One region of the Clostridium swellfunianum genome, then DNA from elsewhere that is predicted to be linked to it. Evidence: riboswitches for the same ligand, from Rfam matches in the RefSeq annotation. Region 1 holds a riboswitch; each other region holds the start of a gene.
What was found. A riboswitch is a leader RNA that binds a small molecule or an ion and turns the genes downstream of it on or off. The one in region 1 is predicted to bind lysine.
Positions count from the first base shown of each region.

Region 2: it holds a riboswitch for lysine, as region 1 does, so the genes downstream of both, NBE98_RS14560 (aspartate kinase) here and kal (3-aminobutyryl-CoA ammonia lyase) in region 1, are expected to answer to the same signal.
Region 3: it holds a riboswitch for lysine, as region 1 does, so the genes downstream of both, NBE98_RS16060 (APC family permease) here and kal (3-aminobutyryl-CoA ammonia lyase) in region 1, are expected to answer to the same signal.
Region 4: it holds a riboswitch for lysine, as region 1 does, so the genes downstream of both, NBE98_RS09065 (transporter substrate-binding domain-containing protein) here and kal (3-aminobutyryl-CoA ammonia lyase) in region 1, are expected to answer to the same signal.

Region 1 is NZ_JAMOFV010000006.1:2,705,114-2,711,195, forward strand. It holds gene kdd (L-erythro-3,5-diaminohexanoate dehydrogenase) at 1-292, opposite strand, end outside; gene kce (3-keto-5-aminohexanoate cleavage enzyme) at 366-1,187, opposite strand; gene kal (3-aminobutyryl-CoA ammonia lyase) at 1,215-1,598, opposite strand; lysine riboswitch at 1,722-1,903, opposite strand; gene NBE98_RS12925 (HDIG domain-containing metalloprotein) at 2,220-2,813, shown strand; gene NBE98_RS12930 (protein kinase) at 2,868-3,455, shown strand; gene NBE98_RS12935 (hypothetical protein) at 3,479-3,640, opposite strand; gene NBE98_RS12940 (hypothetical protein) at 3,693-4,853, opposite strand; gene NBE98_RS12945 (hypothetical protein) at 4,846-6,082, opposite strand, start outside.
Region 2 is NZ_JAMOFV010000006.1:3,046,501-3,052,582, forward strand. It holds gene NBE98_RS14540 (SagB/ThcOx family dehydrogenase) at 1-59, shown strand, start outside; gene NBE98_RS14545 (alpha-glucosidase/alpha-galactosidase) at 138-1,433, shown strand; gene NBE98_RS14550 (cation diffusion facilitator family transporter) at 1,488-2,672, opposite strand; gene NBE98_RS14555 (M18 family aminopeptidase) at 2,988-4,289, shown strand; lysine riboswitch at 4,397-4,569, shown strand; gene NBE98_RS14560 (aspartate kinase) at 4,690-5,889, shown strand; gene lysA (diaminopimelate decarboxylase) at 5,902-6,082, shown strand, end outside.
Region 3 is NZ_JAMOFV010000006.1:3,409,005-3,415,086, forward strand. It holds gene NBE98_RS16050 (M3 family oligoendopeptidase) at 1-13, opposite strand, end outside; gene NBE98_RS16055 (TspO/MBR family protein) at 177-677, shown strand; lysine riboswitch at 857-1,030, shown strand; gene NBE98_RS16060 (APC family permease) at 1,160-2,518, shown strand; gene NBE98_RS16065 (hypothetical protein) at 2,625-2,978, shown strand; gene NBE98_RS16070 (spore coat protein) at 3,029-3,301, opposite strand; gene NBE98_RS16075 (hypothetical protein) at 3,320-3,535, opposite strand; gene NBE98_RS16080 (hypothetical protein) at 3,809-4,075, shown strand; gene NBE98_RS16085 (hypothetical protein) at 4,113-4,580, opposite strand; gene NBE98_RS16090 (anti-sigma factor domain-containing protein) at 4,674-5,621, opposite strand; gene sigI (RNA polymerase sigma-I factor) at 5,611-6,082, opposite strand, start outside.
Region 4 is NZ_JAMOFV010000006.1:1,978,600-1,984,681, forward strand. It holds gene NBE98_RS09050 (HD-GYP domain-containing protein) at 1-239, opposite strand, end outside; gene NBE98_RS09055 (amino acid ABC transporter ATP-binding protein) at 391-1,131, opposite strand; gene NBE98_RS09060 (amino acid ABC transporter permease) at 1,242-2,009, opposite strand; gene NBE98_RS09065 (transporter substrate-binding domain-containing protein) at 2,060-2,905, opposite strand; lysine riboswitch at 3,070-3,252, opposite strand; gene gndA (NADP-dependent phosphogluconate dehydrogenase) at 3,358-4,764, opposite strand; gene NBE98_RS09075 (TIGR04540 family protein) at 4,865-5,101, opposite strand; gene NBE98_RS09080 (HAD family hydrolase) at 5,255-5,887, opposite strand.

The DNA of each region.
Region 1 (6,082 bases):
CTATTTGAGCTATAGTTCCAATCAGCATTCCTCCAGAACCAGTCACAGGGTTTTGCATCTTTCCTCTTTCACTTACTATCTCTAAAATTTTAGCTTTAATCTTTTCAATATCACCATTAGCTTCCTGCTCTAATTGGGTAAAACTAGCTGAATCAATATTAAGCGCTTGAACATCAATAAGTATTTCATTGCTGTATATATTCATATCATTACATATTTTTTGCGCAGCCTGAGGCAGCACTCCTTTTGGTTCAATAACCCTATGTGTTCCGTATTTACATCCCTTTTCCATAATAAACCCCCATATTCTTATATTCTTATATTCTTATATTTTTATATTTTTATATTTTTATGTTCTTGTATTCTTATATTTTTAGGCTAAGTATTTGTCTTGTCTCTGCTGGGCTTGCAATCTCTCTTCCAAGTTCCTTAGCAAGTCTCACAACTTTTTCTACAAGTTCCCCATTTGATTTAGCAAGCACACCTTTTGATAAGTAAACGTTATCTTCAAAACCAACTCTAACGTGACCTCCAGAGATTATAGACATCACCGCCATAGGAAATTCATTTCTCCCTATGCCTGAAACTGTAAAGGTGCTGCCATGTGGAATACTATCTTTCATAAAAGTAAAGTCTCTAGGTTCTGCACTTATCCCACCATTTACCCCCATAACAAAATTAAAATGCATTGGCGCCTTAATATACCCTTTCTTTTGAAGTCTCACTGCCATATCAATCATTCCCTTATCAAAAACTTCAACTTCCGGCTTTATTCCAAGGCTTATCATTTTATCACCAAAGGCTTTTATCATATTTTCTGTATTAACAAAAATATCGTCTCCACCAAAATTGCAGGTTCCACAATCTAGCGTTGCCATCTCAGGAAGAAGTTCAACAGGTTGAAGCCTTTCCTCAATACTCATTCCAACTGCCCCACCAGTTGAAGGTTGAACAATTACATCTGGACATCTCCTCTTTATCTCTTCCATACACAGTCTAAATCTTTCCTTATCCTGAGTAGGAGTTCCATCATCATACCTAACATGAAGATGAATTATACTTGCTCCTGCTTTATAGGCTGCTTCCGCTTCTCTTCCTATTTCTTCTACCGTATAAGGTACATTAGGATTTTGTTCTTTTGTTACTTCTGCTCCACAAATTGCAGCTGTAATTATTAATTTATCCATGCCCATCCCCCATACAAATATTTAGTTTTATCTTTTTCTCTGTTTATCCTTTGGAACTACGCAAGTTCCTGTAGCTCTGCAAACAACTATTGGCTTTTCAAGCAAATCTGCAGCTGAATCATTGATATCAGTCCTAGGCACAATAACTTTTCTAGCTTCAAACTCCATTTTTCTAGAAGTGTTTCCCCAACCTACAATTTTTCCTTCAGCCTCAATAAAGTCTCCAGCATAAACAGGCGCTAAAAATTCTACATTTTCATAAGCCCTGAACAAGCCTTCATCTCCATCGTTTCTAATCAGTAGTTCAGTAGCAACATCTCCAAAAAGTTGAAGCATCTTAGCACCATCTACTAAGTTTCCACCATAGTGAGCATCATGCATGCTCATTCTAACTCTGATAATTGCCTTCAAGATCATTCCCCCTTCTCAAAAAAATAAAAAAGGCACTGAAGATTCTCAGTGCTTTGATGGCATGGTAATTAAAAGCTACCATTCATCCTGTAGCCATCTATGCAATGAAAATCTTATTCTCATCACATAAATAGCTCTCCATGAATGATAATTCACGGCAAGAATAAAAGTGTACCTCTTACTCCCAAGAAAATGTTCAAGAACAAACATATTCTTTCGGCAGGTAAATCCTTCATCTTTAATATTGAAGGTTCTTCTCCTTAACACTTAAAGATTACCCATTTACTTGCGCCTCTATTTATGTATATATTTGTTAATTTTCTGATTATATTATATCGCTCTTTTTCTTTTGCTGTCAACACAATTTATTGAAAATTGGGATATTTCAATCATCTAGCAAATATTATGTTGTCTAAAATTTATTTTAAAATGATAAAATTAAAACACTATAATTTTATTATAATAGCTCTTACTTTATGTCTAAAATGTTAAAACTAATACTTAACATTTTATATAATGCAACTTTAAAACTTAACACTTGCAATAAACACTTGACACATGGAAATTATATAACTAATATGTAAATAATAGAAATGAAGCAAAAGAAAGAGAGTGAGAATTATGTCTAACTACAAACCAACAAGAGAAGAAGCTCTTAAACTTTTAAAAGAATTTAATAAAAGCGACAGCTTAATAAAGCACGCACTTTCAGTAGAAGCTGTTATGAAGCACTTCGCTGAACTTTTTGGTGAAGAAGATGTAGAGAAGTGGTCAATTGTAGGGTTGGTACACGACCTAGATTATGAAATGTATCCAGAGCAGCACTGCGTAAAAACTGGAGAGATACTCCGAGAAAGAAATTGGCCTGAAGATTATGTTCGTGCAATTCAAAGTCATGGATACGGAATTTGTATTGATGTGGAGCCAAAAGAAAGAATGGAAAAAGTACTTTATACAACAGACGAACTAACCGGTCTTATTGCTGCAACAGCGTTAATGAGACCTAGCAAAAGTATATTAGATACAGAATTAAAATCTATTAAGAAAAAATGGAAAACCAAGGGATTCGCTGCTGGAGTAAATAGAGAACTTATTGAAGGCGGAGCAAAAATGCTAGATATGGAGCTTGATAAAGTTATCGAGGAAACCTTAAAAGGCATGCAAAAGGAAGCTGAAGCTATAGGCTTAAAAGGAAATGTGGATGCTTTAGTGTAACATTTTATAGCTACTACTCATATTATAGTAGAAAGCAATACTTTAGGTGCATATATGGGTAGAAAAAATTATTCTAGCAAGTATACAGATATTGATCTGTTCGAGTGTAAATTTCTTGGGAAAGGACACAACGGCATAGTATATAGGCTTCCTGACGGAAAGGTTATTAAAATATGCTATGTAATGAAGGACTTTCATGGTGAAGCACATATATTGAAAAAAGTACGAGGCAGCAAATACTTCCCAAAACTATATGAGGTTGGCGGGAATTATATGATAAGAGATTATGTTGATGGATTGCCTCTAAATAAATACATAAAGAAGAATGGCCTTAGCAGGAAACTTGTTGTAGATATATTAGAGCTACTAAAGGAATTTGAAAGACTAAAGTTTATTAAGCTTGACATTAGGTGTAAGGATGTATTTGTTGAACCTGATGGCAGGCTTATGGTCATTGACCCTCAAAAATTTTATAGTAAAAAAAGAGATTTCCCTCAGCACCTTTCTAAAGGACTTTATAAGCTTGGGGTTTTAGATGACTTTCTTATTATTCTAAAGCAGGAAAATCCTAGTCTTTATAGAAAATGGGTTCATAAGATTAGGATTTATATTGAGCAAAAGAAAATGGAAGATGATGATTAAAAATGAAGAATGAAGAGAAATCTTCATTCTTCATTTTTAAAATAATCTATAAGATTAATTATCTCTTTGCAAAGCTCTGGGTTGTCCAGAAGTTGCTTCTTATCAAAATCGATTTTCTGTTTTTCCAGCTTTTCTACTGCTTCCCTATAAATACGAAGTGTTTCTACGTTTATTACCTTATTCATACCCTCACCTTTTTATTTTTTATATTATAGTATGAATAAGAATCCTTCACTGCTACAGGTTATTCACTATTTCTTTTACAGGAATAGCAGTTATACTTGCTCCTGGCATATCAGGCATTTCTCCTACTTTAAAATTCATCCTGCTTCCTTCTGAAGGAGTTACCTCGCAATAATAATATTTTCTGCCACTTAGCTCAAAAAAGTTTCCTGGTATACCATCTGCCCCCTCAACAGCAATCGCAAGATGTCCGCCTCCTTCAGGGAATACTATTCTTAATAGCACGATATCATATCCCATAGAAAACAGAATTGCTGCTGAACATATTCCATGGCAATCACAGTCTCCTTCTTTATCTACAAGTGTTTCTAAAGGATATCTTACATATTCCTCCTGGTTTTTAGAAGCTATATCTTCAACATACTTAAGACTCTGCTGAAAAGCCATTACTGCAGAAGCCTGGTGAAATGTAGTAAAACCTCTACTTGCGCACTGACTTTTAATCTGTTTAGCAACCTCAATAATTTCGGTACAAATTCCCTCTAACACATGTTCTCTTAGGGACATAGAAGAATTATCTAAATGCTTCTTAGTCTTATAATCCGCATATCTTTCAAAACTAACAGGAACATTAACACTAAACCTAACAGCATGCTGCATTCCCAATGGATCATTATTGTAATACCACTCAAAGTATAGAGTATTTGTACTGCTCGAATCTAAATCCTGCTCTTCTGCAATACTCTCCTTTTGCTTTAAGCCTTTACTTTTCTTTATTTTTCTCTTTCTAAAGACAAAGGCGATACAAAGGAAAGCAAGCACAAAAATTTTAATATCAAATACTCTGAAGAGAATATGAAACATCAAAACTAGTACTATGGCAATAATTGAAACAGCATCTATATTTTTTTGTCCCCTTTGATATTTTAAGATTAGCTTTCTCACTTCAAGTTCATTGTCAAGGTAGACATATAAGCTTTTTACTACTATAAATCTGTATATAAGATAAATGGTTATAAATAAAAGGCCAACATACAATATATAAAAGAAAGCTGCAGCAGCATTCATTGCAATTTCTGAGGCTTTTGATACACCAGCTATATTTTCAAACTGCAGTATACTCATAACGGTTTCCTTTGATATATAATAGAACAAGATATTTAGAGGGATTATATAGAGCAGTATGATTACAGAAAGCGCAGTAAGCTCAAGCATTCTTATCCCCCCTCATACTATCTTCTTTCTCATTAGCTTTTTCATTTGTTTTAATCTTTTTTACGGAGGTAATATCATTAAAATCTATCCCCAAGCAAAGTCTAACAATAGATATACAGTTAGTATAAATATCATTGCCTTCTACAACAGATACTTGAAAATTAGACAGCTTGCTGTCTCTCATATCCTTAACCACTCTATGCACTTCTGGTGAAGTAATAAATAAGGAATGCTCTTCAAGAAAATCATTATTTATATATTGAAGAAGATACTTAGACTTTATAATACCTTTATCAATCCAATTGCTTAGTTCCTCTCTAATATCATCCTTATACTTAAACTTCATGTATTCAAAGAAATCCAGGTCAACATAGGGCTGAGAGGCTTTTAATGCAAAACCTAAAAGTTTTCCCTCCATATCTTCTCGTTTAAAACCTTCATATATTTCTAATTCCTTTATAAATTCTCTGTATATATCTGATATTTTAGGTGACTTTTCCTTATAGAATTCTTTTCTGTCCTTAAAATTCAAGATATCCGTAATTAAATTTCCTAAGCTTTCTTCTTCCACTAAAGGCTTAGAATTTATATTCTTAGAAACTGTTCTGCAATTTTCAATGCAGCTTATAATAAGCCTCTTCTTATTATTCAAGTAGTTAAGAAGGTCCTTCTGTATATCTACAATACTTTTCTCTATATAAAGGCTTATAAGAGCTCCGCTTTTCTTAAATATCTCTTCTTTATACCTTTCCAGAAAGGTTTTAAATCTCTTTTGTGTAAAAAGAAAATCTAAGTAAGCTGTGGAGCAAAACACTAATAGGAAAAGAAGCAAAAAAACTATATTTAGACTTGGTGAAAGAAATGGAACAATAATATTTACTATGGCATATAAAAAAAACACGCCTAAGGTTAAACATTTAAAGATATATCCAATTAAATTAGGGTAATTATTTACCCTGGAAGTTAGCTCCTTATTTAATCTTGAGGTATCACTATTTATACTAGATTTATTATTAGGCCTTTGCTTTGCAATTTCTTCTTCTAGAAGACTAATGTATTTTACTGCTTCTCTTAAACTATATTTAAAAATTATATCCTTTAAGTCTTCTTCTATATTATCTATAATCCTATCAATCGCAAGTGTATTATTTGTATCTATAGTTTTTCTTACCTCACTAAGGCATTGATGTTCAATGTATTGCTCCCAATTTTTAAAAATATTTGGATAT
Region 2 (6,082 bases), 340 kb from region 1:
ATGGAGAAGAGGAATTTGTTGTTTATGCAGCTCCTGTAGGAAAATTAAAAGAAGTATAGTATATACCTTTAGGGAAAACTTTGGTAGAATTACCTTGTTAGAGCATATAATATAAGAAGGTTAATGGGGGGATATAAATGTTAAAGATTACTTTTATAGGTGCTGGAAGTACTGTTTTTGCTAAAAATGTACTTGGAGACTGCATGCTCACACCTGCTTTAAGAGAAGCAGAATTAGCTTTGTTTGACATTGATATAGAAAGGCTTAAAGAATCTGAAGAAATGCTTAGAAATATCAACGAAAATAGTGGGGGATATGCAAAGATTGTTGCTTATACAAACAGAAAAGATGCTTTAAGAGAAGCAAAATACGTAGTCAACGCAATTCAGGTTGGTGGCTATGATCCTTGTACAATAACAGATTTTGAAATACCTAAAAAATATGGTTTACGTCAAACTATCGGGGATACTCTAGGTATTGGGGGTATATTTAGAGCATTAAGAACAATACCTGTAATGCTTGATATTGCAAAGGATATGGAGGAAGTATGCCCTGAGGCTTGGTTTTTAAATTATACAAATCCTATGTCGATGCTTACTGGGGCTATGCTGAGATATACTCCAATAAAAACAGTAGGATTATGCCACAGCGTGCAAGTTTGTATGCCTGATTTACTTAGACATTTAGGAATGAGCACAGAAGGAGTTCAACATAAGATTGCAGGAATTAATCATATGGCTTGGCTGCTTGAAGTAACCCAGAATGGTAAGGATTTGTACCCTGAAATAAAGGAGAGAGCTTCAAAAGTAGATGGAATTCATCATGATATGGTTCGATTTGAGATAATGAAGCAGTTTGGATATTATGTAACAGAATCAAGCGAGCACAATGCTGAATATACTCCATATTTTATCAAGAGCAAATATCCTGAGCTAATTCAGAGATTTAATATTCCGTTAGATGAGTATCCAAGAAGATGTATTGAGCAAATTAAACGCTGGGAAGATATGAAAGAAAGTTTAGTCAATAATAAAAATCTAATACATAAGCGTACGAATGAATATGCTTCTTACATCATGGAGGCAATGGAAACAGACGTACCGTATAAAATTGGTGGAAATGTTTTAAACACTGGATTAATAACAAATCTTCCAAATGATTCTGTAGTAGAAGTACCATGCCTAGTAGATAGGAGTGGGATTACTCCATGCTATGTAGGAGCACTTCCTCAACAGCTTGCTGCCCTCAACAGAACAAATATAAATGTTCAGCTAATGACTATTGAAGCTGCTATAACAAAGAAGAAAGAAAATATATACATGGCTGCAATGCTTGATCCACATACTTTATCAGAATTAAGCCTGGATGATATAAGAAGTCTTTGCGATGATTTAATTGAAGCTCACGGCAGCTGGCTTCCAGAATATAAATAAGCTCAAAAAAACGAGAAAATTCATTAAGATTTTCTCGTTTTTTGATACACAATTCTAAAGAACTGTAAAATCTTTATCTACAGTAATAATAGTATTATATCTAGGTTGCACTTTCTTAAGTTCTACGTCTATTTCCTTCTTAAGTCTTTCCTCATCATCATGACTAAAACCTTTTGTATGTTCTATTACCAAATCGAATATTAGATTCTTGTAGTCCCCATCTCCAACTATTCTAAAATCATGCATTGATTTTACAAGAGGGAACCTTTTAAGGATAACTTCAAGTTCTTCTCTAGCCTTATTAACTTCTTTACTATCTGTGTTTATGGGATCCATGTGAATTACTAAAAATATATTAAGTTTTTTAGATAGTTCCTTTTCGGCTTTATCAATTATTTCATGGATGGCAACTACTGATATGTTACAGGGAATTTCGGCATGTATTGAAGCCATACATCGCCCTGGTCCATAATTATGAATTACCAGATCATGCACTCCATTTATATGTTCATAGGACATAACTCCATTTTTTATGTTTTCAACAAGTTCCGGATCTGGCGCTTCTCCAAGCAGTGGACTTAAGGTATCTTTGGTTATTGAAAAACCGGAATAGAGTATAAATAAGGCAACTAAAATTCCTATGTAACCATCAATAGGAAAAGCAGTCCATCTTGAAATTAGCAGAGATAAAGCAACACAGCTAGAAGCGAAAACATCGCCAAGAGCATCTAGCGAAGAAGCTTCAAGAGCTCCAGAGTTTATTGATTTACCTATAAATTTATTAAACCTGCTGAGCCAAACCTTTGCTCCAATAGAAATTAAAATTAAGATAAAAGGTATAAGATCAAATTTAACTAGTGTAGGATTCTTTATTCTCTCAAAAGAAGCTTTAATAAATTGAAAACCAACCATCATAACCATAAATGAAACAATTAGGGCTGATATGTACTCAATTCTTCCATGACCAAATGGATGCTCTTCGTCTGCCGGTCTGCTGGCTAACTTAAACCCTACAATTGTAATGATGGAAGAGGCTGCATCAGACAAGTTATTGAAAGCATCAGCGGTTACTGCTATACTTCCAGAAATAAGTCCTACAGAAAGCTTTATAGCAAATAAAAGAACATTGACTATGATACCTATTGTACCGCCTAAGTATCCATAAGCGCTTCTTACTTTTTCATTTTGTGTATTATCATAATCTTTTATAAAACGAGAAACTAAAAATTGAGATAGCATTTTATAACTCTCCTTGAAAAATAATAATTATCCTTAATATAACATATAATACCAAAGGTGAAAACAGTTTAAGAAAAGAGTGGAAATTATATCTATTATTTTGTTATACTTTAATTATGATTTGCTATTAAAGAACCTATTATGTACATAGCAAGAAATACAAAGGGTGTGACAATTAACAATTGTTATGTACAGAATAAGGAATACAAAGGGCGTAGCAATTAATAATTGCTATGTGCAAAATAAGGAATACAAAGGGCATAGCAATTAATAATTGCTATGTGCAAAATAAGGAATACAAAGGGGGCACTTAATATGTCAAAAGAATTACAGCTTGCTAATGAGCTTATCGATTTTATTTATGATAGTCCATCTGCTTTTCATGCAGCAGAAAGTGTAAAAAATATGCTGGAATCCAATGGATTTGATGAATTGAAAGCAGAAGATAGATGGAGCCTTCAGAATGGAGGAAAATATTTTGTTACTAAGAATGATTCAGCGGTATTCGCTTTTGTAATTGGTAAAGGAAAGCCACAGGAAAAGGGTTTTAAGCTTATAGGTGCTCATACTGATTCGCCAAGCTTTAGAATAAAGCCAAATCCAGAAATGACATCTGAAAATATTTATGTGAGGCTTAATACTGAAGTTTATGGTGGGCCAATACTAAATACTTGGCTAGACAGGCCATTAGCTGTGGCTGGAAGAGTAACATTAAAAGGTGAAAATCTTCTTAATCCAGTTACAAAATTAGTTAATATCAACAGACCAATACTTATAATTCCTAATCTTGCAATACATATGAATAGGGAAGTGAACAAGGGCGTTGAGCTTAACAGACAAAAAGATACGTTGCCGCTCTTATCACTTATAAATGAGCAGCTTGAAAAAGGAAGCTACCTTTTAAATGCTGTTGCTGAAGAATTAAAGGTTTTAAAAGAGGATATTCTAGATTTTGACTTATTCCTTTATGAATTTGAGAAGGGAAGCATTATAGGTCTTAATAATGAATTTATATCAAGTCCAAGACTAGATGATTTGGCAATGGTTCATGCAGGGATAAAGGCTTTAATTAATGCTGAAGCTTCAGAAGCTACAAATATTATGGCTTGTTTTGACAATGAGGAAGTTGGAAGCTCAACTAAACAAGGGGCAGATTCGGAGCTTTTATCAAACCTTTTAGAAAGAATAGTATTAGCTCTTGGCGGAGATAGGGAAGATTTCTTTAGAGCTGTTTCAAGAAGCTTCATGATATCAGCTGATTTAGCTCATGCTGTTCATCCAAACAGCGGCGAAAAGGCTGATCCAATAAACAGACCAGTAATAAATAAGGGACCAGTTATAAAGCTTGCAGCAAATCAAAGCTATACAACAGACAGTAATTCAGCTGCTGTTTATGAGCAAATCTGCAAGGCAGCAGGAGTTCCTGTTCAAAAGTATGTTAATCGTTCAGATACTCCAGGAGGTTCAACTATAGGACCAATTTCCTCAACTCACCTTGCATTGCGCTCGGTAGACATGGGAACTCCAATACTTGCTATGCACTCTATAAGAGAGCTTGGAGGAGTAGATGACCATAGCTATGTTGTTAAATCTTTTGAAGAGTTTTATAAAATATAGTAAAGAATATAAAAAGAAAAATTTTCTGATAACTATTGTAAAATGAAAATGACTGTGTTAAATTATAAAAAAGGATGAATTAAATTTCATTCTTAACTGAATAAGTTACCTAGGGTAGAGGTGCTGTAACTAATAGTAATCATAAAGAGCGGGCACGCGCTGACTTATGATGAAAGGAGTTATGGCCGAAGGAAAAATTACTTTGCGAGTATTCTTCCTGGCTTTGCATAAAATATATGCAGGGTTGTCACTGTGAAAATGGTGGAGAGCTACAAGGTTCACAAGTTGCAGTAATACGTCTTATTACAATGCAGCAAAGGTGTTCCTTTGCTGCATTTATTTTTTTTATAAAATAATGTATGTTTCTAATTTATTAAAACATTAATTAGGGGGCTATAATATGGCTGTAGTTGTGCAGAAATACGGAGGCAGTTCCGTAGGGACTGTTGAAAAAATTAAAAATGTGGCTGAGACAATTATTAAGAGGAAGAACAAAGGTGATGATTTAGTAGTTGTTGTATCAGCAATGGGAGATACCACGGACGATTTAATAGGACTTGCTAAAAAGATAACTGATAATCCTGATAAGAGAGAGCTAGATGTACTTCTTTCTACAGGTGAGATGATATCTTCGGCGCTTCTTGCTATGGCTTTAAAGGATTCAGGTTATGATGCTGTAAGCTATACAGCTTATCAGATTGGAATAAGAACAAGTGGGCAGTATGGAAAATCTCTTATTGAGGATATAGATGGAAACCACCTTAAAGAGAGCCTTGAGGAAGGTAAAATAGTGATTGTTGCAGGTTTTCAGGGAATCAATGAAGAAGGAGATATAACCACTCTTGGAAGAGGCGGTTCTGACACTACTGCAGTTGCTATAGCTGTTAAGCTTCAAGGAGTTTGCGAAATATACACTGATGTAGATGGGATTTATAGTGTAGACCCAAGAAAATATTCTAAAGCTAAAAGGCTTAGTGAGATAGATTATGAGGAAATGTTGGAACTTGCAAGTCTTGGAGCTCAAGTTATGCATTCCAGATCAGTAGAGCTTGGACAAAAGTATGGAATACCAATATATGTTGGGCTTAGCAATAGCGAAACTTGTGGAACAGTTATTAAGGAGGTTACTAATATGAATATGGAGAGCAAACCAGTTACAGGCCTTGCCACTAGTGATGAGGATGTGGCTGTCACAATAAGAGATATATCAAATGACACAAACGTACTATCAAATCTTTTTGAAGCAATGGCAAGCAGAAGAATAAATGTTGATATGATAAGCCAAACTGCACCTGTAGAAGGAAGGGTTAATATATCCTTTACAATACCAAAGGATGATTTAAAAGAATGCTTATCAGTTATTAGGACTTATGCAAGCAAAAATAGCATAAATATAGATGAGGAAATAACAAAGTTCTCAATAGTTGGAATAGGAATGAAAACAACCTCAGGGGTTGCAGCTAAAATGTTTAGATTGTTTAGTTCTAACAACATAGAAGTTAAGATGATAACTACCTCAGAAATTAGAATTACCTGTGCTATAAGGCAGGAAGACAAATTAAAGGCAATTAATCTAGTAGCAGAAGAGTTTAAATTATAAGGATGTGAGAGCATGGAGTTTTTTGGTACAACGAAGGTTGTAGATAATGTATTAAATATTGGTGGCGTAGATGCTACTCAGCTTGTTAAGCAGTATGGAACTCCTTTATATGTTATTGACGAGGAATTAGTTAGAGAAAAATGCAAAAGATATTATAAATCTTTTGCTGTAAAGGAAAGAGGCAATAGAGTTG
Region 3 (6,082 bases), 700 kb from region 1:
CGCTAAATTTCATGTAGCCCACATCCTTTATAATAAAATCTGAAGATATATTACAATTATATGGTTTAGAGGATAAATTTACAAGATATTGTGTGCTAATTACTTAATAAATATAGCATATTTTTTGATTAAGTATCTTATATTAGGATTAGAAACAATATAGGGAGGAAAATTATGTGTTAAATCCTTTTAAGGTGAACGGTAAAAAGAATATTTTAGCTCTAATAATAAGTATAGTCTTAGCAGAAGGTATAGGTTTTTTAAGCAGTTACATAGGTATGACAGATACGAAGTCCTATGAGAGTTTAATAAAGCCTGCCTTTGCTCCACCAGGATGGGTGTTTGCTGTGGTATGGCCCATTTTGTATCTTTTAATGGGAATAGCGGCCTACAGAATTTGGATGAAGGGAAGAGAAGGTGCAGATACTAGAAAAGCTTTAATCTTATACAGTATTCAGCTGTTTTTAAACTTCATGTGGACTATTATATTCTTCAGATGGAGACTTATAGGTCTGGCATTTTTTGAACTTATGCTTCTCCTAATTTTCATACTGCTAACAACCTTTGAGTTTTTTAAATTTGACAAGCTAGCAGGTATTATAATGATTCCGTACATACTTTGGGTATCCTTTGCAGGAGTTCTTAACTTTACACTATGGATGTTAAATAATATGTAATTATAATAACAATATAACCATATAAATTCTTATATGGTTATATTGTTATATTTTTTTATTGCCATCTCTTAATGTGATTATAGCCTACTTTCAAGCTATATTTATTTGGTTTGTCTGATTTTATTATTGACTTTCTTCTATTCATCCTGCATAATACTATTCGTGAAGTGTAATTAAATAACTAGGATAGAGGCGCGGTCTTTATGAGTACTACTGTGGATGAAAGCATAGTGAAGCAGCAGGAAAGGAAAAATCGCCGAAGCATACAGCAAAAGCTTTAATGCTGTATAGCTGGTTCTGCATAGAATATGTGCAGAACTGTCACAAGTATTTTGTGGAGAGCTATCATTCAGTGGATTTAACATGATGTTTATATTTGTGCGTGTTATTAGGCCTTGAGTGTACTGCTCAAGGCTTTTTTATATGCTTATTCTAGTTTTTACCCTTCAAAAAATTATTTGCCTTTATAGGAGGGGTTTAAGATGGAACAAAATAATAATTTAAAAAAGGACTTAGGTCTTTTTATAGCAACGGCTTTAGTAACAGGGAACATGATGGGGTCTGGAATATTTATGCTGCCTGCAACTTTGGCAGGAAAGGCAGGTCCGGGTGCAACAATGTCAGCCTGGCTTATGACGGCCTTTGGGTCTATACTTCTAGCTTTATGCTTTGCAAGCCTTAGCAGAAGATTACCTAAAACAGGGGGGCCTTATGAGTATTCTAAAGCAGCCTTTGGCGAGTTTTCAGGCTTTATGAATGCTTGGCTTTATTGGAACGGTTCATGGATAGGAAACGCAGCTGTAGTTATTGCAGTGTCAAGCTATGCTGGTAAGCTTATTCCAGCAATAGGCAGCAGTAATCTTGGAGCATTTATATTTGCCACAGCAGTTTTATGGATATTTACACTAGTTAATATAATAGGCGTTAGAATGGCTGGGAAAATACAAACAGCTATAACAGTTTTTGAAATAGTGTTATTCTTATTCTTTATAATCTCAGCTGCTCTGCACTTTGATATTAATAATATAACTCCGATGTTCCCTCAAGGCAAAGGAATGGAAACTATGCCTGCAGCTGCAACTTTAACTTTATGGTCCTTTGTCGGATTGGAAAGTTCTTCTATAGCAGCAGGAGAAATAAGAGACCCTCAGAAGAATGTAGCAAGAAGTACTATAATAGGTATATCTATAGCAGCAATAATGTATATGGCCATTAACTTTTTTGCAATGGGAGCATTGTCACAAGCAAATCTTGAAGCAAGTAAGGCACCAATAGCAGATATATTAACTCAGTATTATGGAAGTGGAATGGTTCAATTTATCACATTGGGAATAGTTGTAAGCATACTTGGAACAACTATTGGATGGCTATTATCTACAGCTAGAGTTGCTTTTGCAGCAGGAGAGGATGGAGTATTTCCAAGCTTCTTTAAAAAAGTTCATCCAAGATTTAAGACACCGCATATTTCACTTATTGTAGGTTCAGTGTTAGTAAATATATTATTGCTCATGAATTATGCTAATAATAAAACTTTAGTTTCAGCCTTTAACTTTACAATACTTTTAGCAACACTTTCCTTCCTGCCTGTATATGCAACTACAGCAGCCGCTGAATTAAAATATATATTAAAAGAGGGAAAGAGATTTAATCTGTTAACTGGAATTAAAACTTTCTTTATACCTGTATCTGCCCTTATATATTCAGGTTGGGCAATTTATGGTTCAGGCTTGGAAGCTGTGTTATATGGACTGCTTCTAGCTGTACTTGGAATCCCAGTATATGCTTATATGAAGTATAAAAATAAAACAACAAACAGTGAAAGCAGTAAGACTGCAGCTTAATCTCAAAAAGCATGCTAATGTATAGTTAACATGCTTTTGTGCTTTTGTAATATTAAACAGCAATATGGGAAAGATAAGCATAGAATTTTTCGATAGGAGGATTACTATGAAGATTAAGAGAATAATTATTTTTGCGCTATGCTTAATGCTTATTGGCATTAGCTACCAATCAGTAAAAGCTGAGTCTCAGCTTAGAGTAATAGCTTCAAAAACTGTTCTAAGACGAGGAGAAACAGGAACGATAACGATACAAGGAAAGCCAAACACAAGCTATACAATAAATACATCCTATGTGCTTGGAGATAGAGAAATATCTGTAGCTCAAATGAGAATGGCAGATGAGAATGGTCAAGCAACTTTTAATTGGGTTGTTGACAACAGAACAGCCCTAGGAACTACAACTGCTACAATTTCAGGCGGAGGAGAAAGAATTGAAGTAGCACATACTGTAACAGAGTAAAAAACAAACTAGTTATCTAGAAAAAAGTTCTAGATAACTAGTTTTATTATTTACATTAACTCATTTGCCATTGTGTTAGCATCATCTTTAGCTTTTTGCACATCAGCATCTTGAGCATCCTTTATTGGATACCAGCCCTTTTGTCTCATTGCATCGAATACTTTATATTGAGTATCCTGAGCATTTTTAAAGTTGGTAACAAGAGTATCTCTAAGATTTGGACATGAAGTTTCAGTTATTCCTGTACTGTAAGCAGAAATAACTTGTTTTTCAGTAGCTAATAAATCATGCATTAGGTCTTTTTCAGTAAGCTTGTTATTCATATCATGTACCTCCAATTTTTATTGGTGAGAATCTAAATAATTTTTTAAACCGTCAAAGCTTTGCTTATGAGTTTGGCTAGCTTGGTTGCAAAGATTTTTCAGGTTCTGATCTGTGCACATGGATGCATATTCGTTGTATTTCTTAGTCATAAGAGCTTCATAGGAGATTTGGTCTTGTATTACCTTTAGATTGTTGCTGTCTAATTGTGGTTTTTGATTTTGTGTATTAGGCATAAAATTCCCTCCTTGATAATTCGGTATTAACCTACAAAATTATTATTTGCATATAAAAATAAAGTATAGGTGGTAATTATATGAAAAACTAATAATTTATATTGAAAGAAAAATGCACAAATAATATTGTGATTTTTAGCTTTATTAGAAAAGATAAGAAAACTTTTTATAATAGTAACAAAATATTAACAACCTTTTAAAGGTTAATTAATACTATATTCCTAAAAGAGTGATATAATAAGCACATAACCAAAAAGGAGAGTGCTAATAACTATGGAGTTATTAAATAGAGGTTTTTCTAATTTGTTAGTAGCTGTTTTAATTTTTGCTGCATTAGCTTTTTTTATCAATATACTTCCTGTAATTGTTGTAATAGGCATAAGTATTTGGGGAATAAGCTATGTTTATAAAAAGGTAAAAGCATATTTTATTGGAAGAAAATCTGTATTTAGAAAAAGCAAAGATGAAGTTGAAATAATAAATAATATGGATTTATCTGAAAGTAATATAATAGATGTTGATTACACTGAAGTAGAATAATAAAGGGATTGTCTCGTTTTGAAACAATCCCTTTCCTCTATGTGGTTATACCTATATCGTTAGCTTTACCAAGGTTTAAATCCCGGGTATCTATGTTTCTTAAGTTTATATCCTTAATTCTGTCAGGAATATTCAAGTTGGGACTTTCAAGCTCTCCACCCATAGACTTTAGAATTTCATTAATCTGAGTTTCGCTTCCTTGTGGTGCATCTACTACAACCTTATAATTTATATCCATTACTTCCTCAAAATTGCCCATGCCGCTAACCATTGGGCTGGCTGCTATTAATGGTGCTTTATCAGATACTTCGCTGGAATCGCCAGAGCGCAGCACTAAGTCTGAAAGACTTGGAGTATTCTCATTGCCGGGAAAATTAGTATCCACATTGTTATTTATCATATAATGCTCATTTAAATCGGAGTATGCTTTATATCCTGCTTGATTCAGTTTTACAACTGCCTCATTGGCATTTTTTATGCCGCTGAAAAATCCTTCTATTTTCATTCTTATAGCCCCTTTCTAAGTATGCTATAAGTATTTTTACACTGCAGTGAAATATTATTCTGAAAATAAAAAGCACTGCTAGCACAGCAGTACTTAATTTTTGCCTTTAGATTCATTCTTTTGATTGTTTTGATTGTCTTTAGAATCATCCTTCGTTTTGCTTTTGTCACCATTTTTATTACTGTTTTTTCCATTAGTAGAATTAGGCTGATTGCTAATAAGGTCTTGATTTTTCCAATTGCTTGAACTTGAGTTGGAATTGTTATTGTCATTTTTATTACCATTGCCCTCATTATCTTTATTTTTATCCTTTGGAGAGTTTGGGGCATCACTATTAGCATCAGGTTTTTTAACTTCTTTATTTTTATTGTTTTCCTCAGAATTGTTTGGCTGTTTATTTTCGTTATCAATATTCTTGTTCTGTTTGTCTGACGCCGGAGTTGAAGCTTTATTTTCATTATCTAAGGACTCAGGTTGAGCGTCTTTTGACTTTATTACATTAACCTTTAGGTTGTTTTTCTTAGCATACTCCTCAAACCTAGATATATCTGGTTTTTTATTAGATTTAGATTTTTCAACTGAAACTGTTATGGTTTTACCACTTTGAATATAATCCTCATTTATAAAATTATCTTTTTTTGCCTCGTCTACTATCAAATCTAATCCTTCGGTAAGGGACTTGTTTTTTATGTCTATAGAAGCTAATACCACTTTGCCATCATCGTTTAACGGTATAGTTTTTAGAATTCTATCCCATCTGTTTACCTTAAGCTCAATAGATGGATTTATGTTAACTACAACTGAAGCTGTGGGTGTGTAGTAGGCATAACTTACAGTACCAGATAACAAAACAAACACTAAAGAAGCTGCAGCTGCGGCATATTTATGATAAGGCGTCTTTACTAAAATTTCGCCAGTATATATTTCCCCTACACTTGGAATTTGTTTACCTAATTTAACTTTTAAAAATTGACCGTTGTTAGTCATTATAGAAGCCTGTCTTTTATGAATCTCCATAACGATTCCGGTGCTACTTTTCATTATTTTCACCTACCTTTATATTTAAGTACGATTTTATATATGGATATTCATCGGTTGAAAGTATTAAAATTAAAATTAAAATGTATTTTCTCCACTTTTCTATAAGCTTTCTATTGCTTCCCGTTAAAAGCATTATTTCCTTAACAGGTAAAAGTCTTTTTTGCTTTACATAGTTTAAAATACTTTCTTCCTTTGCACAACTAAAAGCAAGATTTAGTAAAGAATCTCTAGTATCTTTGTGAGATGGTGATGCATCAACCAAGGAATTAAAATCAAGCTTGTACTCTTTAAGTTCCTTTGAAAATAAAGCAATTTCTTCTGCACGGTTTTTATTTTCAGTTTGAAGTTCGTAATTATCCATGGAAGTTTTATACTCTATATACTGCATATCATCTTCTTCACTGTCAAAGGTTACATAAGGTGTTCTGCTCATCTTTCTAAAATAATCAATTAAGGCATTT
Region 4 (6,082 bases), 730 kb from region 1:
TCAAAAGCTATTTCATTAAAGTTTTGTTCTACATCCTCAACAGTTTTTACATTGCTATGTTCACTATTATCTTCATAATATATCTCAACTTTATTATAAATATAATTCTCTCGTAGTTTACCAATAGCAAATTTAGTAATCGGAACCCCTTTGCCAATTAAGACAGTGCCATTAGCTACTATTTCCTTAGTTGAAATCATACCCGGAACTAATTCATGGACATATAAAAGCTTTTTCATTCTAGTCACCTTCTATAATTATATGCTAACAAAAATTTGATTTATTAGTTATAATTTCAACATATAAATTATAATTCCTTTATCAAAAGGTGACTAGTTTTGTCGTAATTGATTTATTTATCGACAAACAAAGTTAATGTTAAGCTATTACTTAAACCGGATTCAATGTACGCTTTAAAAACTCCTTTGTACGGTCCTGACTTGGATTGTTGAATATTTGTTCTGGGCTGCCCTCTTCAGCAATAATTCCCTTATCCATAAATACCACTCGATCCGATACTTCCTTTGCAAATCCCATTTCGTGAGTAACTACAAGCATTGTAAGGCCTGAATCTGCAAGTTCCTTCATGACCTTTAAAACCTCTCCTACCATTTCTGGATCAAGAGCAGAGGTTGGTTCATCAAACAGCATTACATCCGGCTCCATAGAAAGAGCTCTAGCTATAGCTACACGCTGCTTTTGTCCTCCAGAAAGCTGTTTGGGTTTTGCATTTATATATTGTTCCATTCCAACAACTTTTAGATAGTTAAGCGCTACCTTCTCAGCTACTTGCCTTGAGCGATTTAGAACCTTGATTTGACCAACCACACAGTTGCTTAAAACATCATGATTATTAAAAAGATTAAACTGTTGAAATACCATACCTAGCTTTGTTCTGTAAACACGAATATCATGCCTATCATCTAAGATGTTTTCTCCGTTATAAATTATCTCTCCCCCACTTGGTTTTTCCAAAAGATTTATACAGCGAAGAAGAGTAGATTTTCCTGATCCTGATGAACCTATAATAGAAACAACTTCACCTTTATTTACAGAGAAATCTATATCTTTTAGTACCTCATGAGATCCAAAGGCTTTGCTTAAATGCTGCACTTCAATTACTTTGCTCATTGAAATTCCTCCTTTTAATAGAGACAGGTCCAAACTCCAACCTTAGTCCCACATATCAATTGCCCCTAAAGATAATTCGGAGCTATAATTCTCTTCCATAATAATTTACCCTAGCCGTTTTGTGTTCTTCTAATTGCATCCTCAGGGGTTTCAACCTGCATTTGGTTTGCATACATAATGTAATTTTCAGGACCATCCAGCTTTCTTTCAACATAACGAAGTATTCTTGTTACTGTAAAGGTCATTACAAAATAAAGTACACAAGCAACAAAGAAAGACTCAAAATAGTGGAAGTTCATTCCTGCAACTGATTTTGTTTGAAAGTACAGCTCTGATACAGAAATTACATTAAGCACAGAGGTATCTTTAATATTTATCACAAACTCATTACCAGTAGCTGGCAATATATTTCGTACAACCTGAGGCAGTATTACATTCATCATAGTTTGGAAGTGGCTCATACCTATAGCATGTGACGCTTCAAACTGTCCCTTGTCAATTGATACAATTCCTCCACGGACAATTTCAGCCATGTACGCTCCTGTATTAATAGACACTATAAAGATTGCAGCCGTTAGCTTATTCATATCAAGACCAAAAGCTTGCTTTGAGCCGTAATAAATTACCATCGCTTGTACAATCATTGGTGTACCTCTAAATATTTCAATATAAACAGAAAGTATAATATTTATGAATTTTAGAAAATACTTTTTTAACCCTCTTTCAGGCATTGGAACTGTACGAATTACCCCAACCAGTAAACCTATTAGAGATCCAACAATAGTACCTATCATAGCAACCAGAAGAGTCATTCCAGCACCACGAAGGAACATAGGCCAATTTTTTGAAACTATTTTAATTATCCAATCAAGACTCATATCTTGTATTAACCTCCGTTTTCATAAAACTGCGTATGCAGCACATTATTTTAATTTGCTGCCGGCTGATTTTTGATCGCAGCATCCATTATTGCTTTACGCTGATCTTCTGTAATTCCCTTTAGTGTATCATTTATCTTAGCAGTTAAATCGCTTCCTTTAGCAACACCTACAGCTATAGCTGTATCATCATCGGAAGTTTTAAAACCTTCCTTAAACTCTACCATTTTGAAGTTGCTGTTTGCTGCTTGTGCGCTGATACCTTCTGGACGTTCGGATACATATCCATCAATCATTCCAGATTCAAGAGCAACTCTCATAACCGGAAAATTGTCCATTGCTGACTGCAGCTTTACATCTTGAATTTGATTTATAACTGAGTAATGGAAGGTATTTAATTGAGCAGTAACTTTTGCACCATTAAACTCCTGAATTGATGCAGCATCCTCATACTTTCCACCTTTCTTAACTACCATAACTAAATTTGATTTATAATAGTTGTCGGAGAAGTCTATAGTCTGTCTACGCTCCGCTGTTGGTGACATACCTGCAACTATTGCATCTATTTTTCCTGAGGTTAAAGCTGGAACTAAACCATCCCATTCTGTTTTAACTACTACTAATTGCTTTCCTAAACCTTCTGCTATTTTCTTTGCTATTTCAACATCATAGCCACCCGCATATTCTGACGAACCTTCAATCTTGACAGCTCCATTTGACGCATCCATTTGTGTCCAATTAAAAGGTGCATAACCTGCCTCAAGACCTACTTTAAAGGTTTCCTGCTTTGGTGCAGATGCAGAAGCATCCTTTTCAGATTTACTTATCCCACATCCTCCTAAAAGCATTACTGCTGATAATGACATTGCAATTAGCACTGATAACTTCTTTCTCATTACTATTCCTCCTAAATATAAGTATTATTTTGATAATAAAAAGCGCTATCCCCTTATGAGGATAGCGCTATCTTATGAGCCAGCGGCCTTAAACTATACGCAAAAAAGACCTGAGGATACCTCAGGTCGCAATACGCAAATTGGACCTAAACCCTTCTTTTCCCATATGAGATAGCACAACTTAATAAGCCGGGTAGCCTATTAAGACAGTCCTGCAGCTCTTAACTGCAGACCCAGCAAGCAACACTGAGAATATTGCAAGCTTCGGCGATATTTCCTTCTCCTTAGTATCAACACCTTCTCAAACTCCACTAAAGACTGTTAAACATCGCGCCTCTACCTCACTAGTAAAAGTGAGGTCTTATTAAATTATGTTTAGAGTTTACTATATTAAAGCAATGCTGTCAACACTTTTTTGAAACTTTTAAAACAAAACAATTCAAAGTCATTGACTAAAACCATTTATAATGGAATGTCCCTTCTCTATCAACTCTCTCAAAAGTATGTGCTCCAAAGTAATCTCTTTGAGCTTGAAGAAGATTTGCAGGAAGAAACTCACTTCTGTAGCTGTCGAAGTATGCTAACGCACTAGAAAAACCTGGCGTTGGAATACCATATTTAACGGCGGTACATATAACCTCTCTCCATGCATCTTGATAACTTTCAAGTATATTCTTAAAGTATGGATCAAGCATTAAATTTGCCAGTTCAGAGTTTCTATCATAAGCATCTTTTATTTTTTGAAGGAATTGAGCTCTTATTATACAACCACCTCTGAATATCATTGCAATACTACCGTAGTTCAAATTCCAGTTGTATTCTTTAGCAGCTGCTTTCATTAGTGCAAACCCCTGAGCATAGGAACAAATTTTGCTAGCATATAAAGCCTTTCTTATTGCTTCTATTAGATCGTTTTTATCTCGATTAAAATCAGGAACTTTTGATCCCTTTAATATCTTGCTTGCTGCTGTACGCTCACTCTTTATGGCAGATATGCAGCGCGCAAACACTGCTTCTGTAATAGTTGGCGTTGAAATCCCAAGATCCAAAGCGCTTTGACTAGTCCATTTACCAGTACCCTTTTGCCCTGCTGTATCAAGTATAACATCAACCATAGGCTTCCCAGTTTCTTCATCATACTTTGTAAATATGTCCTGAGTTATATCTATTAAATAGCTGTCAAGCTCACCCTTGTTCCATTCAGCAAAAATCTCATGAAGTTCTTTTGCTGATAATCCAATCACATTTTTAAGAAGGACATATGCCTCAGAAATAAGCTGCATATCGCCATATTCAATTCCGTTATGTACCATTTTGACATAATGTCCCGCTCCATCACTACCTATGTAGGTGCAGCAAGGCTCTCCATCTACCTTTGCGGAGATAGCTGTAAGAATAGGTTCCACAAGTCTATAGGCATCTTCCTGTCCTCCCGGCATTATAGCCGGTCCCTTAAGAGCTCCTTCTTCTCCTCCTGATACACCTGTTCCGACGAACCTGTAGCCTTCTTTTTCAAGCTCTTTATTTCTTCTTATTGTGTCAACAAAGAATGAATTTCCTCCATCTATTAAAATATCACCTTTAGATATAAATGGCTTAAGTTGTTCTATTGTATCGTCAACAGCCTTTCCCGCCTTAACCATCATAATTATCTTTCTTGGAGTCTCAATGGAGTTTACAAATTCTTCAATAGAATAAGTTCCCACAAGATTTTTGTTCCCTATCTCACTCATAAAATCATCTGTTTTTTCTCTTGAACGATTATATACAGAAACTGTAAACCCTTTGCTCTCTATGTTAAGAGCAAGATTCTTCCCCATAACGGCAAGTCCTATTACTCCTATTTGCTGTTTGCTCATTATATAAGCTCCTTTCTTTTAATTTCCTTGGAATATTATGTACTATACTATGCAATCTACAATATTATTCGCATTAATGATTATAAATTATGCGGCATAGTTAGTTGTTAAGTTTTTTTGATACCTCATCTATAACGGCTTTTCTATCCTCTCCTATGATACTGATAAGTTTAACAGGCATAAAACCATTTTTATAAACTCTATCTTCATTTTTCTCAATTATAGCTATAATACTTTCCTCAAACTTCTCCTGCGTAATTAATCCCTCTCTATAGGTATCAACTAAATCCATTAGCTTTGTAGCTAGTTCTCTCGGGTTTTTATATACTGCTTTCATGTCCGTTCTCCTTTTATAGTTTCTTTATTACTAATATGATACATTTTTTGTGTAAATATTGCAAACACAAATATTCTTTTTTAATAACTTTTATTGAATAAAACAAAACGCACTACCATTAAATCAGTGCGTTTTCTATATTGATAATACTGATTATTCTTGCTTAACAAGCTCTAGCAATTCATTAAATCTTTTAATTGAGTAATCATATTCGCTTACCTCGCCAAAGCCATAGCTAGCATAGATAAATGGAATACCCGCAAACTTTGCCGCCTTTAAGTCTCCTTCTGTATCTCCTACATAAACTGAACTTTTCAGCTTATTTCTTTCTACAACAAGCTTTATATTTTCACCCTTACTAAGTCCTGTTCTGCCTGGGTTCTCAAAATCCAGAAAATATTTGCCAAGGTTATGATATTTTAAAAACACTTCTATATAACCACATTGACAGTTACTTACTATAAACAGCTTAGAGTTACTTGATAATTCCTTAAGAGTTTCCTCAAGATTATCATATAGAATTCCACCATGCTTTTCTAAATACTCATTCTCTAATTCACAGCAGTCCTTCATCAATTCTTTAATTCTATCATCGCTTAAATTAGGAAACAGCTTTCTTCCAATATCTATTATTTGAAGTCCCATTGTTCCCTTTAAAATTTCCTTTGTTAGTTTAACATTTATATCCTTATTATTTTCAATTATGGTATTCCAAGATTTTAAAACTCCATCTGTGGAATCCCATAAGGTACCATCCAAATCAAAAATTATGCTGTCTATATTCATAATTCTTCCCCTTTCACACTCTATAATGTCATCCATAATTATGATACCTTTAATATCAAATTAATACAAGGATGTATCCAGCATAACTTATCAACTCTAATTCCACTTAGTTATTAATTGACTAACGGAGATAAAGCTGTTAAAATGTACAGGTATCTAAAAGAGATATCGACAGTTCGAAACCATCCTGTCGCT